DNA from 2 places in the Caballeronia sp. PC1 genome. Region 1 is predicted to be linked to the other one. Evidence: riboswitches for the same ligand, from Rfam matches in the RefSeq annotation. Region 1 holds a riboswitch; the other holds the start of a gene.

Region 1 (7,915 bases):
CCAGCCCGGCGCGCGTCACCGTGCCGACGCCCTCGCCCGCGTGAAACCGCACGCCGGTCGAATCGGACAATTGCACGCGCGCGAAGACGAGCGCGCCGTGCGTCACGTCGGGATCGTCGCCCGCGTCCTTGATCACGCCCGCTTCGGCGGCATCGCTGCCCGTCGTCCGGCAGAACGAGAGCGTCATCGTCACGTGGCGGCCCTTCGGCAAGACGATGTCCGCGCGCTCGCTCGTCTCGCCGAGCAGCAGCAGGCGCGCGGCGGCGAGGCTCGTCGCGGTGGCGCAGCTTCCCGTCGTGTAGCCGCTTCTGAGCGGTGCGGCCTGTTCCGGCGACTCTTCACGCATGACGCATCACGGCTTGCTCGCGTGCAGGAGCGTGATCGGCAGGGCCGGCCGCCAGGTGTCGAAGCTGCCGAGCGGCTCCGCCTGCGCGATCCCGATGCGCGTCAGCTCGCCGCCGTGCCGCGCGCGCCATTCGACGAGCGCCGCTTCGCTTTGCAGCGTCACCGCATTGGCGACGAGCCGCCCGCCCTGACGCAGACGCGCCCAGCACGCATCGAGCAGGCCGGGCACGGTCAGGCCGCCGCCGATGAACACGGCATCGGGCGCGGGCAGGCCGTCGAGCGCGCCGGGCGCCACGCCCCGCACGAGTTGCAGCGCGGGCACGCCGAGCGCGTCGCGATTATGTTCGATGAGACGCTGCCGGCTTTCGTTCGCTTCGATCGCGATCGCGCGGCAGGCGCCGTGCGCGCGCATCCATTCGATGCCGATCGAGCCGCAGCCCGCGCCCACGTCCCACAGCAGTTCGCCCGGCTGCGGCGCGAGATGCGCGAGCGTCACCGCGCGCACGTCGCGCTTCGTGAGCTGGCCGTCGTGCCGATAGGCGTCGTCGGGCAGGCCTGGCGTGAGCGGCGGCCCGGCGTGGCCCGCGTGCGTGCGGCATTCGATCGCGACGAGATTGAGCGCGGCCACGAGCGGCTCGCGCCAGTCGTCGGCGCGTTCGTCGATCCGGCGTTCGTTCAGCCCGCCGAGATGCTCGAACACCGTCATGCGGCTCGCGCCGAAGCCATGCGCCGTCAGCAGCGTGGCGACGGCGGCGGGCGTCATGCCGTCCGCGCTCAAAACGAGCAGGCGCACGCCGCGATGCAGGCTCGCGAGCAAGGACGCGACCGGCCGCCCGACGAGCGACACGCACACCGCGTCCTGCAGCGCCCAGCGCAGGCGCGCCGCCGCGAGCGACAGCGACGACGGCGCGGGAATCACGCGCATTTCGCCGTTGGCAACTTCGCGCGCGAGCGTCGCGCCGACGCCGAAGCACATCGGATCGCCGCTCGCGAGCACGCAGATGCGCGTGTGGCCGTCGCCGCGCTCGGCGAGCACGGCATCGAGCGAAAAGGGCTTGGGCCACGGCACGCGCCGCGCCGCGACGCGCGCGGGCAGGAGCGCGAGATGGCGCTCGCCGCCGTGAATCGACTGCGCATCGACGAGCGCACGGCGCGCCACGCGCGACAGCCCGTGCCAGCCGTCTTCGCCGATCCCCACCACGGTCAGCCAGGTCGACATGCGCCGTCTCCTTTTTGCGGTTCGGAATACGCTTCGCGTTGCGGCCCGGAAGCGTCCAGATGGTCGATAAAAGCGGGCATAATACAGGTCCGTCGGTGCCCGAGGGTTCAGCCCGAGGGCCTAAGATGGAACACAGAGAAACTGTGGCTGCCCCCGCAATTGTACGCAGCGAGTCCGCGCTCCACTGCCACTGGTTTTCACCGGGAAGGCCGGCGCGAATGAAGACCTGCCAGCCAAGAGACCTGCCGACTCAACGCATTCGCGCAACGCCAGCCGGGCGGGGTGTACCGGTTCGCTCGACATGCGCGAAGCCCTGACGGGTCACGCTTTTGACTTCATTCGACCACTCACCGCTGACGACCGCCGCGCGCGCATCCGCGTGTCCGGGCCTTATGCGCATCGTGCCCGCGCGCGACGGCGGGCTCGCCCGTCTGCGCCTCGTCGGCGGCGCGCTGAGCGCGCACGCGGCGCGGGCCGTGGCGCGCGCCGCGCGGGAGTGCGGCTCGGGCGTGATCGAAGTGACCAATCGCGCGAATCTGCAACTGCGCGGCATTCGCGACGACGCCCACGCCGCGCTCGTCGATATCGCGCTCGATGCCGGCCTCGGCCCGGCCGCGGCGAGCGGCGACGACATCCGCAATCTGATGCTGAGCCCGCTCGCGAGCGACGGCACGCGCGCGCTCGCGGCGGACCTCATCGCGGCGATGCAGGCCGATGCCGCGCTTCACGCGCTGTCGCCCAAGTTTGCGTTGCAGCTCGACGGCGGCGAGCGCCTCGCGATGCTCGATCATCCGCACGATCTCTGGCTCTCGACCGTCGACGGCGGCGCGCGCTTCGCCTTCGGGCTTGCCGGCACACCGCGACAGCCCGCGCTCGGCGCCATCGCGGCGGGCGAACTGGTGACGTTCGTTCCCGGCATCTTGCGCGCTTTTCTCGCGATGGCCAGGCCCGAAGAAAACCGCATGCGCGATCTGCTCGCGCGTATCGGCACTACGGGCACTGCGCGTTTTCTCGGAGCCTTCGCCTTCGATACCGGTTTGGAAACATGGCGACGCGCCCCCGCCGATGCCTCGTTACGGCTCGGCGCGCACGAAGAGCCGCAGCGCGCGACATGGTATGCGGGCGCGCAGACGCCGCTCGGGCGGCTCGACGCCAGCACGCTCGATGCCCTCGCCGATCTCGCCGACGAGCACGCGCAAGGCCGCCTTTCGATGACGCCGTGGCAAAGCGTGCTGATCGCGGGCATCGCGCCGGCGGACACGCACGACGTGCTGCGGCGCCTGAACGCGCTCGGCCTCGCCACCGACCCGCGCGCGCCGCTTGCGCGCCTCATCGCGTGCGCGGGTTCGGCGGGCTGCGCAAAAAGCCGCGCCGACACCAAAGCCGATGCGCTTCGCCTCGCCCCGCTGCTGCCCGCGCACGACACGGCACAGGTGCATCTGAGCGGCTGCGAGCGCTCGTGCGCGGCGGCGCATCCGGTTCCGGCCACGCTCTATGCCGCCGCGCCGGGCCGTTACGACCTACATCGCGACGATGGAACCGTCGCGCGCAATCTCACTATCGAAGAGGCGGCCGAACGGCTCGCCCGGAGCCATGCCGATGTCTGACTATATCCGCGACGGCGCGGAGATTTACCGCCAGTCCTTCGCGACGATCCGCGCCGAAGCCGATCTGACCGCCCTTCCCGCCGATCTGGAAAAGCTCGCGGTGCGCCTGATCCACGCCTGCGGCATGGTCGATATCGTGAGCGATCTGCGCTTCTCGCCGGGCGCGGGCATGGCGGGCCGGCGAGCGCTGGCGGCAGGCGCTCCGGTTCTGTGCGATGCGCGCATGGTCGCCGAAGGCATCACGCGCGCGCGTCTTCCCGCAGGCAATCGCGTGATCTGCACGCTCGGCGATGCCTCGGTGTCCGAACGCGCCCGCGCGATGGGCAACACGCGCTCGGCCGCCGCGCTCGAACTCTGGCGTCCCGATCTGGACGGCGCGATCGTCGCGATCGGCAACGCGCCGACCGCGCTCTTTCATCTGCTCGACATGCTCGATGCGGGCGCGCCGAAGCCCGCGCTCATCCTCGGCTTTCCGGTCGGGTTCATCGGCGCGGCCGAATCGAAAGCCATGCTCGCCGCCGACAGCCGCGGCGTGCCCTTCGTCGCGCTGCTCGGCCGGCGCGGCGGCAGCGCGATGGCCGCCGCCGCAGTGAACGCACTTGCTTCGGAGACCGAATGATGCGCGGACGTCTTTATGGCCTGGGCGTCGGCCCGGGCGATCCGGAACTGATCACCGTGAAGGCATTGCGGCTTCTGAAGGCCGCGCCCGTGGTTGCGTATTTCGTCGCGAAGGGCAAGAAGGGCAATGCGTTCGGCATCATCGAGTCGCATCTCGACGCGGCGCAAACGCGCCTGCCGCTCGTCTATCCGGTGACGACCGAAGCACTCGAACCGCCGCTGTGCTACGAGACGATCATCAGCGCGTTTTACGATGAAGCCGCGCTCACGATCTCCGGTCATCTGGAAGCCGGGCGCGACGTCGCGGTGATCTGCGAAGGCGATCCCTTCTTCTACGGCTCGTACATGTATCTGCACGATCGGCTCGCCGCGCGCTTCGAAGCACAGGTCGTGCCGGGCGTGTGCTCGATGCTCGGCGGCGTCGCGGTGCTCGGCGTGCCGCTCGTGTATCGCAATCAGAGTCTGTCGGTGCTTTCGGGCGTGTTGCCCGAAGACGACTTGCAGCAACGTCTCGAAGCGGCGGATGCGGCCGTCATCATGAAGCTCGGACGCAACTTCGAGAAAGTGCGGCGCGTGCTCGGCAAGCTCGGGCTCGATGAACGCGCGCTCTACGTCGAACGCGCGACGATGAGCAACCAGCGCATCGTGCCGCTCGACGAAGTCGATCCGATGGCGTCGCCGTATTTTTCATTGCTCGTCGTGCCGGGGAAGAAATGGCGGGCATGAGTTCTCCGTTGGCGATCGTGATTTTGGGCCCCGCCGCGCTCGATACGGCGCGGCGCATTCAATCGCGTTTTGATGGAGCGCGCGTGCACGGCCTCGCGCATCGCGTGAGCGCCGATATCGCTTATGACGACTTCGGCGAGCATATGCGCGAGTTGTATCGCGCGGGTGTGCCGATCGTCGCGCTGTGCGCGGCGGGCATCGTGATTCGCGCGCTCGCGCCGTGCCTCGCCGACAAGTCCGCCGAGCCGCCCGTGCTCGCCGTCGCGCAGGATGGCAGCGCGGTCGTGCCATTGCTTGGCGGCACGAGCGGCGTGAATGCGCTGGCGCGCGAGATCGGCGCGGCGCTCGATATCGCGCCCGCGATCACGACGAGCGGCGAATTGCGCTTCGGCCAGTGTCTGCTCGCACCGCCCGAGGGTTACGCGCTCGCGGATATCGAGCAAGGCAAGCGCTTCGTGTCGGACTTGCTTGCGGGAGCAACGACGCGCATCGAAGGCGGCGCGCCGTGGCTCGACGCCGCCGCCCTGCCCCTCGCGGACGATGCGCGTCTCGCGGTGCGCATCACCCCGCACGCCGTGAACGACGAACACAGCCTCGTGATTCATCCGCGCTGCGTGCTGGCGTGGATCGACGACGATACCGGCATCGTGGAACGTGTGCGTATCGCCTTGCGCGAACGAGGGCTGTCGCCGCTGGCGCTTGCGGCCCTGGTCGCGCCCATGCATCTGATGACATCCGAAGCCCTCGCCGATGCCGCGCGTGCGCTGGATCTGCCTCTACGTTTCTCCGATGCCGCGCCGTTTGACAGAGGCGACGGCATCGCGTTGCAAGTGCACGATGCGCCCGTCGATGCGCAGTCGATAGGCCGCGCGCGCGGCACGCTGACCGTCATCGGGCTCGGCCCCGGCAACGCGGAGTCGATGACGCCCGCCGCGCGCGCCGCGCTCGACGCCGCGCAAGACGTGCTCGGCTACGAGACGTATGTGCGCATGGCGGGCCCGTTTCGCGGCGATCAGCGCGTGCACATCACCGACAACCGCGAGGAACTGCAGCGCGCGCGCCACGCGTTCGAACTGGCGAGCGAAGGGCGGCGCGTGGTCGTGGTGTCGTCGGGCGATCCGGGCGTCTTCGCAATGGCCGCGGCCGTGCTCGAAGCGCTCGACCGCGGCTACGCATCGCAGCCCGCATGGCGCGCGGTGAAACTCGCGATCCTGCCGGGCGTGTCGGCATCGCTCGCGACGGCCGCGCGCGCGGGCGCGCCGCTGGGCCATGATTTCTGCGTGCTGTCGTTATCGGATAACCTGAAGCCGTGGAGCGTGATCGAGAAACGTATCGCGCATGCTGGCGAAGCGGATCTCGTGATGGCCTTCTATAACCCGCTGTCGAAGGCGCGGCCGTTGCAGTTCGATCGTGCTATCGAGATCGTGAAGCGGTATCGGAAACCGCAGACGCCCGTGGTGCTGGGAAGAGACATCGGGCGTCCGGCCGAGGCCTTACGAGTCGTGACGCTCGGCGAGCTGAAAAGCGAGTGGGTCGATATGCGGACGATGGTCATCGTCGGCTCATCGACGACGCGCGTGGTGGGCGACTGGGTTTATACGCCGCGCTGGTACGAGTAGGACAGCGCGTCATCGGCGGTGACGTATTGCGCGTTCCAGTCGCTAGCGAAGCGCTTGCCGCGTCCCGCCCGTATCGCGCCTTCCTCGAAATCCACCACGACGATTTCGTCCGCCGATGCAGGCGCTTCGGGCCGCTCGTTCGTGCGTCCATCGGTCAGCACCCACAGCCAGCGCTTCTGCGAAGGCCTGCGCCTCGCCGCGCGTTCGAGCACCGTCGCCGCACTCGCCAGGCCGAGCGCGAGCGGCGTTCCACCTCCGCCGCCGATCGGCGCAACCCATCGCTTATTGAACCAATGCGCCGCGCCCGGCTGACGACGCACCTCCGCGCGGCCTCCGCCGAAGCACACGAGCGCGATCTGCGCGCGCTCGCGATAAGCCCGGTCGAACAGCGCGACGAGCATCCCTTTCGCGCGCGCGAGCCGCTCGCCGGCGAGCATCGAACCGGAGCAATCGAGCACGAAGCAATGCAGTTGCGCGCCCTCGCCTTGCGTGCGGCGATAGCGGAGATGCCGCGCATCGAGTGGGGCGGAACGTTTTGCGCGCAGTGTCGCCATCCAGTCGATGGACGCGCCCGGTTCGCCTTCACGCGACGCGAAACGGCCTGTGTTCCATCGAAGGCGATGCCCTGTGTCGAAGGCATCCGCGTCGCGCCTTCGATGGCTCAGGCTTTTTTTGCGGCGAGCGGCCTTACCGATTTGACGTGCGCGGTTCCCGCCGGCTCGGGCGGCATGTAGCCCCAATCCGCGTCGCCTTTGTTTGTATCGCCCGGCGTCGGATCAGCCGTGTTTTGCGGCGCTTCCGAACCGGCTTGCGCTTCACGACGCCGATGCTTCAACACGGCATCGGCGACGCGTTCGACATGCGTCACGGAAATACGCGATGCGCCTTCGAGCGCGGCCAGGGCCCGCGCCGCACGCAGCATCACGATATCCGCGCGCAAGCCATCGACATGCGCTTCGATGCAAAGATCGCTCACGCGCGCATGAACGGCATCGTCGAAATCGAATGTGGAGAGCGACGCGCGCGCCGCGTGAATGCGCTCGACCAGGGAAGCCTGCTCGCCTGCATACCGCGCGCGAAATGTTTCGGCATCCATATCGAATTCGAGACGCGCTTTCACGATGCGCTGCCGCACGCCCGCATCGAAATGATTGCTCATCTCGACCGCAAGCCCGAAGCGATCCAGCAACTGCGGACGCAAGTCGCCCTCTTCCGGATTCATCGTGCCGATCAGGACGAAGCGCGCATCATGCTGATGCGAGATGCCATCGCGCTCGATGATATTCACCCCGCTCGCCGCGACGTCGAGCAACTGATCGACGAGCGGATTCGGCAGCAGATTGACCTCGTCGACATAGAGCACGCCGAGATGCGCTTTCGCGAGCAGGCCCGGAGAAAAGCGCACCGCGCTGTCGCGCAATGCGCTTTGAATATCCAGCGTGCCAATGAGTTGCTCCTCGCTTGCGCCGAGCGGCAGCGTCACGAGCCGACCTTCGGGCAGCAACTCGGCGAGCGCGCGCGCCGCCGTCGATTTCGCCGTGCCGCGCGGCCCGCTGACGAGCACGCCGCCAATCGACGGATCGACCGCAGCGAGCAAGAGCGCCTGCTGCAAGGGCGCTTGCGCAACGAGCGCGGAGAAAGGAAATACGGAAGATGACATGGATGCTATCGGCCTTCGATTCGCTGTTCGACATCGAGCAGATGGCGTTCCACCTGCTCGCGATAACCCGCCGGCTCACGCCACAAGCCGCGCTCCATCGCTTCGAGCAGGCGTTCGCAGA
Region 2 (7,915 bases), on a different contig from region 1:
CGAAGAGCGTTCCGCATTCGAGCCGATCACGTTGTCGCTTTTTATTGCGCGTTGGCAGTTTTAATCTGGAAGAAGCAAAAAGGCTGCTTCAGCTCAAAGCCGAAGCAGCCTCTTTTGCGCCAACGGAACCGCGCTGCAGCTACATGCCTAGCCCGTCACCGCCCCCTTGTTCGCCGGCCCCGCGAGCGCCGCGAACTTCGCCAGCACGCCGCGTGTGTACTTCGGCGCGGGCTGCTTCCACGCGGCGCGTCGTTTCGCCAGTTCGGCATCGTCGACATTCAGTTGCAGCAACAGCTTGTGCGCGTCGATGGTGATCGAATCGCCTTCGTGCACGAGCGCGATCGTGCCGCCCGCGAACGCTTCCGGCGCGACGTGCCCGACCACCATGCCCCACGTGCCGCCCGAAAAGCGCCCGTCGGTGATGAACCCGACCGATTCGCCCAGCCCCTTGCCGATGATCGCCGATGTCGGCGCGAGCATCTCAGGCATGCCGGGACCGCCTTGCGGCCCGAGATAGCGCAGCACGAGAATGTCGCCGGCCTTGATCTTGTCGGAGAGAATCGCGTCCATCGCGCTTTGCTCGTCGTCGAACACGCGCGCCGGGCCCGTGATGACCGGATTCTTGAGGCCCGTGATTTTCGCGACCGCGCCGTCTTCCGCCAGATTGCCGCGCAGGATCGCCAGATGCCCTTCCTTGTACAGCGCCTGCTCGATCGGGAAGATGACCTTCTGATCCGCGCGCGGCTTGCCCGGCACATCCTTGAGTTCTTCGGCGATCGTGCGGCCCGTGATCGTCATGCAGTCGCCGTGCAGCAGGCCCGCATCGAGCAGGATCTTCAGCACTTGCGGGATGCCGCCTGCCTTGTGCAGATCGGTCGCGACATATTGACCCGACGGCTTCAGATCGCAGATGACCGGCACTTTCTTGCGCATGCGCTCGAAGTCGTCGATGCTCCATTCCACTTCCGCGGCATGCGCGATCGCCAGATAGTGCAGCACGGCGTTGGTCGAGCCGCCCGTCGCCATGATCAGCGCGACCGCGTTTTCGATCGACTCCTTCGTGATGATGTCGCGCGGCTTCAAATCCTTCTTCACCGCTTCGACGAGCACGCGCGCGGATTCGGCGGCGGAATCGACCTTTTCCTGATCGGGATTCGCCATCGTCGACGAGTACATCAGCGACATGCCGAGTGCCTCGAACGACGAGCTCATCGTGTTCGCGGTGTACATGCCGCCGCACGAGCCGGTGGACGGACACGCGTTTTTCTCGACGCCCTTGAAATCTTCCTCCGACATGCGGCCCGCCGTGAATTCGCCGACCGCCTCGAACGACGACACGATCGTCAGGTCGCGGCCCTTCCAGTTGCCCGGGCGAATGGTGCCGCCGTACACGTAAATCGACGGCACGTTCATGCGCGCCATGCCGATCATGCCACCGGGCATGTTCTTGTCGCAGCCGCCGATGACGACGACGCCGTCCATCCATTGCCCCTGCACGGCGGTTTCGATGCAATCCGCGATCACTTCGCGCGAGACGAGCGAGTACTTCATGCCTTCGGTGCCCATCGACATGCCGTCGGAAATCGTCGGCGTGCCGAAAATTTGCGGATTGGCGTCGGACTTCCTGATCGATTCGATGGCGGCGTCCGCCAGGCGCTGCAGGCCCGCGTTGCAGGGCGTGATCGTGGAATGCCCGTTGGCGACGCCGATCATCGGCTTGTCGAAGTCGGCTTCCTGATAGCCGAGGGCGTAGTACATCGAACGGTTGGGCGAGCGGGCGACGCCCTGGGTGATGTTCTTCGAGCGGCGGTTGAAAGCCATGATGTGCTCCTTGAGGGGATGTTTTTGATCTCGTGCAGCAAGAATGCAGCCCCGGCATGTGTCTGTCCAATATATTATTCAAGGCTTATTAGGTCGCGGAATGTATCAATGGAACAGAGAGATCCGCCCATCGAACTGCGTTTGCTGCGCTACTTCGCGACAGTCGCCGAAGAGATGCACTTCGGCCGCGCCGCCGCGCGTCTCGCGATGACGCAGCCGCCGCTCTCGCAGGCGATCCGCGCGCTGGAAGAGGCACTGGGCGTTCAGCTTTTCGCGCGCACGAAACGCACCGTGGAACTGACGCCGGTTGGGAAAGACCTGCTGCCGGAAGTTCGCCGCCTGCTCGCTTCCGCCGACGCGCTGCGCCCGCTCGCGCAATCGCTCGCGCGCGGCGAGGCGGGCAGGCTGTCGCTCGCGTTCGTCTCCACCGCCGATTACGGCCTCTTGCCCGCGTTATTGCGCGATTTCGGCGCGCGCTATCCTGGCGTGCGCCTGCAACTGACGGAAGCGACGAGCGACGTGCAGATCGAGGAGCTCGTCGCCGGGCGCATCGACGCCGGCCTCGTGATTCCGCCGCTGCCGCCGCGCTACGCGAGTTCGCTCCAGTATGTGCCGATCGCGCGCGAGCCGCTGATGATCGCGATGTCGGAGAAACAGGCGGAAGAACTGGATTCGGCGGAGGATGTGCCCGTCGATCTGCACGATCTCGCGGCGGCCCCGCTCGTCGTCTTCCCGAGACGGCTCGCGCCCGGTTTGTATGACATCATCATGGGTTGCTACGGCGCGGCGGGGCTCACGCCGCGCATCGGCCAGGAGGCGATCCAGATGCAGACCATCGTGAGCCTCGTGTCCGCGGGCATGGGCGTCGCGCTCGTGCCGCAGTCGCTGCGTCATCTGCGGCGCACGGGCGTCGTGTATCGTCCGTTGCTCGACCCCGGTCCCATCGTGGAAACGGGACTGGTATGGCGCTTCGCGGAAGTGAGCCCCGTGCTCGCCGGGTTCATCGAAATCGTCCGTTCGCGGGCTGAAAGCGCCGGTTCTGTATGATTCGCCTTTGAAAGTCGCTCAGCTCCCCACATCAGAATGCTCATACATCCCAATTTCGATCCCGTCGCGATTCATCTCGGTCCGCTCGCCGTGCGCTGGTACGGCCTCATGTATCTGGTGGCGTTCGTGTCGGCCATCGTCATCGGCCGGCTGCGCCTGCGGCTGCCTTACGTCGCCGCTCAAGGCTGGAACGCGAAAGACATCGACGACATGCTGTTCTACGGCGTGCTCGGCACGATTCTCGGCGGACGCCTGGGCTACGTGATTTTTTACAAGGCGAGCTTTTACGCGGCGCATCCGCTCGATATCTTCAAGGTCTGGGAAGGCGGCATGTCGTTTCACGGCGGCTTTCTCGGCGTGACGCTCGCGATGGTGCTGTTCGCGTTTCAGCGCAAGCGCACCTGGCTGCAAGTGACGGATTTCGTCGCGCCGATGGTGCCGCTCGGCCTCGCGGCGGGGCGTCTCGGCAACTTCATCAACGGCGAACTGTGGGGCCGCGTGACGGACCCGAACGCGCCGTGGGCGATGCTCTTCCAGAATTCGACGAACGACGACGCGATCTGGCTCGCGAAAAATCCGCAACTCGATGCGCAATATCATCTCACCGAGATTTTTCAGCGCTATCACATGCTGCCGCGCCATCCGTCGCAGTTGTACGAGATCGCGCTGGAAGGGCTCGTGCTGTTCGTCGTGATCTGGACGTTCTCGCGCAAGCAACGGCCGGTGGGCGCGATCTCCGCGCTGTTTCTGATCGGTTATGGACTGGCGCGCTTCACGGTGGAATTCGCGCGCGAGCCTGACGATTATCTCGGCCTGCTCGCGCTCAATCTCTCGATGGGTCAATGGCTCTCGCTGCCGATGATCATCGCGGGCGTCATCATGATGATCTGGGCGTACAAGCGCAATCTGCGCCTGCCGCCCGAGCCTGTCCGGACGTAATCAGCGTCCCATTTGCACCGAACCCGACACGTCGACGGTCACGGTCGCCGTGCCGGCTTCCATCGCGATGGGCGAGGCCATCTTCGCGTCGGCGCTCATTGCGCGCGATTGCATCATCATGATCGGGCGCGGCTGATTCCCGCTGCGCCCGACGTTCACTTCCCGAATCGTGAAATTGCTGTAGCCGAACGCCTGCGCGGCGGTCTGCGCCTGCTTGCGGAACGAATCGATGGCTTGCGACACGAGCTTCTGCTCGGCCGCGCGCTGCGCTTCGGGCGACAGCGAGAACGCCACGCTGCCCACCTGCATCGACGAGCTCATCTTGCCCGCGAGCTTCGACGCCGCCGCGAAGTCATGCGATTCGAGCACGACTTCCGTGCGCCCGCGCCACGCGGAAATCTTGCCGTCGCGATCCGTCGACGGATACACCGTGAACGAGCCGCTCTTCGCCGTCACGCCTTCGACGCCCTTGGCTTCGCGCAACGCAGCCTCCGCGCGCTGATTGAGCGTGTTGGTGAGCGAGGAGGGATCGGCCGCTTCCTGCTCGTAGAAGAGCGTGATGTTGACGACATCCTGCGGCACCTGCGAGCTCGCCTGCGCGGAGAGCGAGAGCACGCCCGAGGGCTGCGGCTGGGTAATCACCGTCTGCGCGGCGGCGGATTGAGAGAAGCTGAGCGCGGCGCCGGACATCGCGAGGAGGGCGAGCGCGGCTGCGGTTTTTTTCTTGATCATCGAAGGACTCCGAATATCGCGTAATGTACGACGCGTTTTAGGCGTTGCCTTCGAGTAGTAAGTTCCGTGTTAGACGAGGCGCTCGGTAATGAATTGCCACTGCGCTTGCGTGACCGGTGTAATCGACAGCCGGTTGCCGCGGGCAAGCACCTGCATATCGGCAAGCTCTTCGTGTTCGCGCAGCGCCGCGAGTGCAATGAGCGGCGTCTTCTTCACGAACTTCACGTCCACGAGCATCCAGCGCGGCGTTTCCTGCGTCGATTTCGGATCGTAGTAGTCGCTTTCCGGATCGAACTGCGTGGGATCGGGATAAGCCGTCGAGCACACCTTCGCGATGCCCGCGATGCCCGGCTCGGGGCAGCTCGAATGATAGAAGAGCACGCCGTCGCCGATGCTCATCTGATCGCGCATGAAGTTGCGCGCCTGATAGTTGCGCACGCCCGTCCACGGCAGGGTTTTCTTCGGCGCGTGCGCGAGGTGATCGATGCTCGCTTCGTCCGGTTCGGACTTCATCAGCCAGTAGCGCATGATTGTTCGCTATGCGGAAATCGTCGGGGCAAATCGTCGGGGCTAGTCGTCGACGCAAATGAAAACGGCATCGGTAAAACCGATGCCGTTTGAGATAGGTCCCCGCCACAGCCGCTAGGCCGGCATCCTGAACCTGGGTTCAAGATTGGTCGCGGTAAGCAACACTTCGGGTACATCGGACTAGCGACGCGCGCGCCCGTGCTGCAAGGTTCCGCAACCGTGCCAATGTAGCATTGGTTCAAGGAATATATGACCTTGGCGAACCAGGCAGGGAAACGTCACTTTACACCAATCGTTTGCCCGTTGCAGCTATCTGGTGGCGTTCGCGCGGTTTCTTTTTTCGATTGACATTGCGCGCTGATTGACTCGACGCGCAAGCGCTTCACCGTGCCTGCTTACTGCGCTTCGTATTGCGCGATCACAGCGCCCAGTTGCTCGTTCATCGAGTGCATGGTGCGGCGGATCTCCTCGGCGGGAAACGCCTCGCCGTGGCGCACGCTGTCCTGCAGCTTAAGCAATTCCGACGCCAGCGAAAGCGCGGCCATCACCGCGATGCGATCCGTGCCGCGCACGCTGCTCGCGTTGCGCACCTTGTTCATTTCGGCATCGACGCGCGCGACGGCTTCGCGCAGCGCGGCTTCCGTTTCGGGCGAGCACGCGAGGCGGTATTGCTGCCCGAGAATGGATACTTCGATCTGCGTGGTCGTCATGCCTTCTCCCCTTGATGATGCTCGCCGTGCAACTCCGCTTCATGTGCTTCCTGCGAATCGGCTTCGAGGAGATCGAGTTGATTGTCGGATTCGGCATGCTGCCCGGACTTGACGCGCGGCAGCTTTTCGAGAATGGCGTTGAGACGCACTTGCGCGTCGTCGATTTTGGCGGAGAGCGAATCGCGTTCGGATTGCAGCGTGTCGCGTTCTTCGCGCACTTGCGCGAGCTCGGCCTGCACGTTCGCATAATCGGCGCGCAGTTGTGCGAGTTGGTCCTGCAGCGCCTGATGCGCCTGCTTGTGGCGCTCGCTGATCTGGATCAGCCGGCCGATATTTCCTGACAGTGATTCGAGTTCGTTGAGCATGTGCTGCGTCCTCTAAAGACCTCGCATTTTAGCGCGGTTAAACAGCGCTTCCGATAAATGTCTCGTTTCGAGACGTAACAGCACGCGATCTCGCGCTTAAACCATCGATCGCGTGCATTCGTGTGCAGAAAACGCGAGCGCTGAGTGCGACCCGTGAGGACAGGTCGGCCCGGCTGCGCGTTCGGTTCTTGTTCGATTCGTCGTGCGCCGCGCCATGTTGTCCGTGCCGTTTTCTTGACGGCCCCAACCCGCGCTCCTACACTTGCCGCACTTTTGGTGCTCGCATTTGCGTTTCTCGCGGATGCAGTCAAACGGGAAACAGGGAGTGAAGTCCTCGAAGTCCAACCAGGACTCGCCGCGGACGAGCCAACCTGTGCTGCCCCCGCAACGGTAAGCGACCGCAACGCAAGTTGCAAGTCGTCTCATGCGCGTTTTTGCAGCGCGTGCGTGCCGATCCGGTATCGCGCATGCCTCACTGCAAGAAACGTGACGACGCCACTGCGCACGATGCGCGGGAAGGCGAGACGATGCGTCGCCAGCCCGGATACCGGCCAGAGTTCGACGCATGCGCGCATGAATGCGCGCTGCGTTTCGTCGCGCATCGTCCTCGCGGGGAGCGGGGCCGCGCTCACGCGGACACGGATACTTCACGCATGGTTTCGCCACTGGCCGCGCTCAGGGACGGCCTCGCCCGTCATGGCGCGCTCGCCGCCACCGTCATCGGCTTGCCGTTCGCACATGCCGCTCACGCCGCGGATGATGCATCGCAAACGCTTGCGCCCGTCGTCGTGACGTCGACGCGCGCCCCGCAACCGCTCGCGGATTCCATTCCGCAGACTTCCGTTTTCGACGAACAGGATATCGCCGACGCCAACGCCAGCGACGCCCTCGGCCTCGTCGCGCTCGCGCCCGGCGTGCAGATCACGCGCAACGGCGGGCCGGGCGCGAATTCGGGGCTTTACATACGCGGCGCGGCCTCGTCGCAATCGCTCGTGCTGATCGACGGCGTGCGCGTGGAGTCGGCATCGCTCGGCGCGGCGCAGTTGTCGCAACTGATGCTCGATCAGATCGGGCGCGTCGAGGTCGTGAACGGCAACGTGTCCGCGCTGTATGGCTCGAATGCGATCGGCGGCGTCGTGCAAATTTTCACGAAGGAGGGCGAGCCGCATCCGCCGCGCTTCAACTTCGAGGCCGAGTACGGCAGCTATCACACGCAGCGGCAGTCGGCGGGCGTGAACGGCGCGCTCGACAAGGACGGCCGCACGACCTTCAGCGTCAACGTCTCGCGCGAGAAGACCGACGGCTTCACGTCGATCGATCCGAACATCGCGCCCAACGCGAATCCGAACGCGAACGGCTATCTCAACGAAAGCCTCGCGGCGACTCTGCGCCACAAATTCAGCGACAAGTGGGACGCGGGCGTGCGCTTTCTGCAATCGAACGGCGTCAACAGTTTCGACGATGCCTACGGCCTGCCGACCGATATCAACGAAACGCACGATCGCGTGCGCTCCGCGTCCGTGTTCGCGAACGGCAGGATCACGGACAACTGGACCACGCATTTCACCATCGCGCAGGGGCAGGACCGCTCGAACATCGAGCAGAACGGCGTCTACACGAGCCGCTTCAATTCGGAGAATCGTCAATACACCTGGCAGAACGATGTCAGGCTGAGCGATGCGCACAAGCTGCTGTTCGGCTACGAACATCTCGATCAGACGCTCGACTCCGATCAGTTCGACGCGCCCGATCGTCACGTGAATTCGGTGTTCG

What was found. Region 1 has a riboswitch for cobalamin ahead of cobG (precorrin-3B synthase). Riboswitches for the same ligand answer to the same signal wherever they lie in the genome.
Region 2: another riboswitch for cobalamin. It lies ahead of LY284_RS09485 (TonB-dependent receptor domain-containing protein); the one in region 1 lies ahead of cobG (precorrin-3B synthase).

Annotation. Positions count from the first base shown of each region.
Region 1 covers NZ_JAJUBH010000002.1:450,853-458,767, reverse strand. Annotated here, with positions in the region: gene LY284_RS17875 (cobalt-precorrin-5B (C(1))-methyltransferase) at 1-346, opposite strand, end outside; gene LY284_RS17870 (bifunctional cobalt-precorrin-7 (C(5))-methyltransferase/cobalt-precorrin-6B (C(15))-methyltransferase) at 353-1,564, opposite strand; cobalamin riboswitch at 1,641-1,829, shown strand; gene cobG (precorrin-3B synthase) at 1,894-3,171, shown strand; gene LY284_RS17860 (precorrin-8X methylmutase) at 3,164-3,790, shown strand; gene LY284_RS17855 (precorrin-2 C(20)-methyltransferase) at 3,787-4,515, shown strand; gene cobJ (precorrin-3B C(17)-methyltransferase) at 4,512-6,134, shown strand; gene LY284_RS17845 (VWA domain-containing protein) at 6,110-6,688, opposite strand; gene LY284_RS17840 (ATP-binding protein) at 6,796-7,794, opposite strand; gene cobN (cobaltochelatase subunit CobN) at 7,800-7,915, opposite strand, start outside.
Region 2 covers NZ_JAJUBH010000001.1:1,965,166-1,973,080, reverse strand. Annotated here, with positions in the region: gene ilvD (dihydroxy-acid dehydratase) at 148-1,821, opposite strand; gene LY284_RS09520 (LysR substrate-binding domain-containing protein) at 1,930-2,868, shown strand; gene lgt (prolipoprotein diacylglyceryl transferase) at 2,905-3,807, shown strand; gene LY284_RS09510 (SIMPL domain-containing protein) at 3,808-4,497, opposite strand; gene LY284_RS09505 (EVE domain-containing protein) at 4,609-5,067, opposite strand; RNA gene ssrS (6S RNA) at 5,163-5,344, opposite strand; gene LY284_RS09495 (cell division protein ZapA) at 5,463-5,777, opposite strand; gene LY284_RS09490 (hypothetical protein) at 5,774-6,142, opposite strand; cobalamin riboswitch at 6,400-6,713, shown strand; gene LY284_RS09485 (TonB-dependent receptor domain-containing protein) at 6,796-7,915, shown strand, end outside.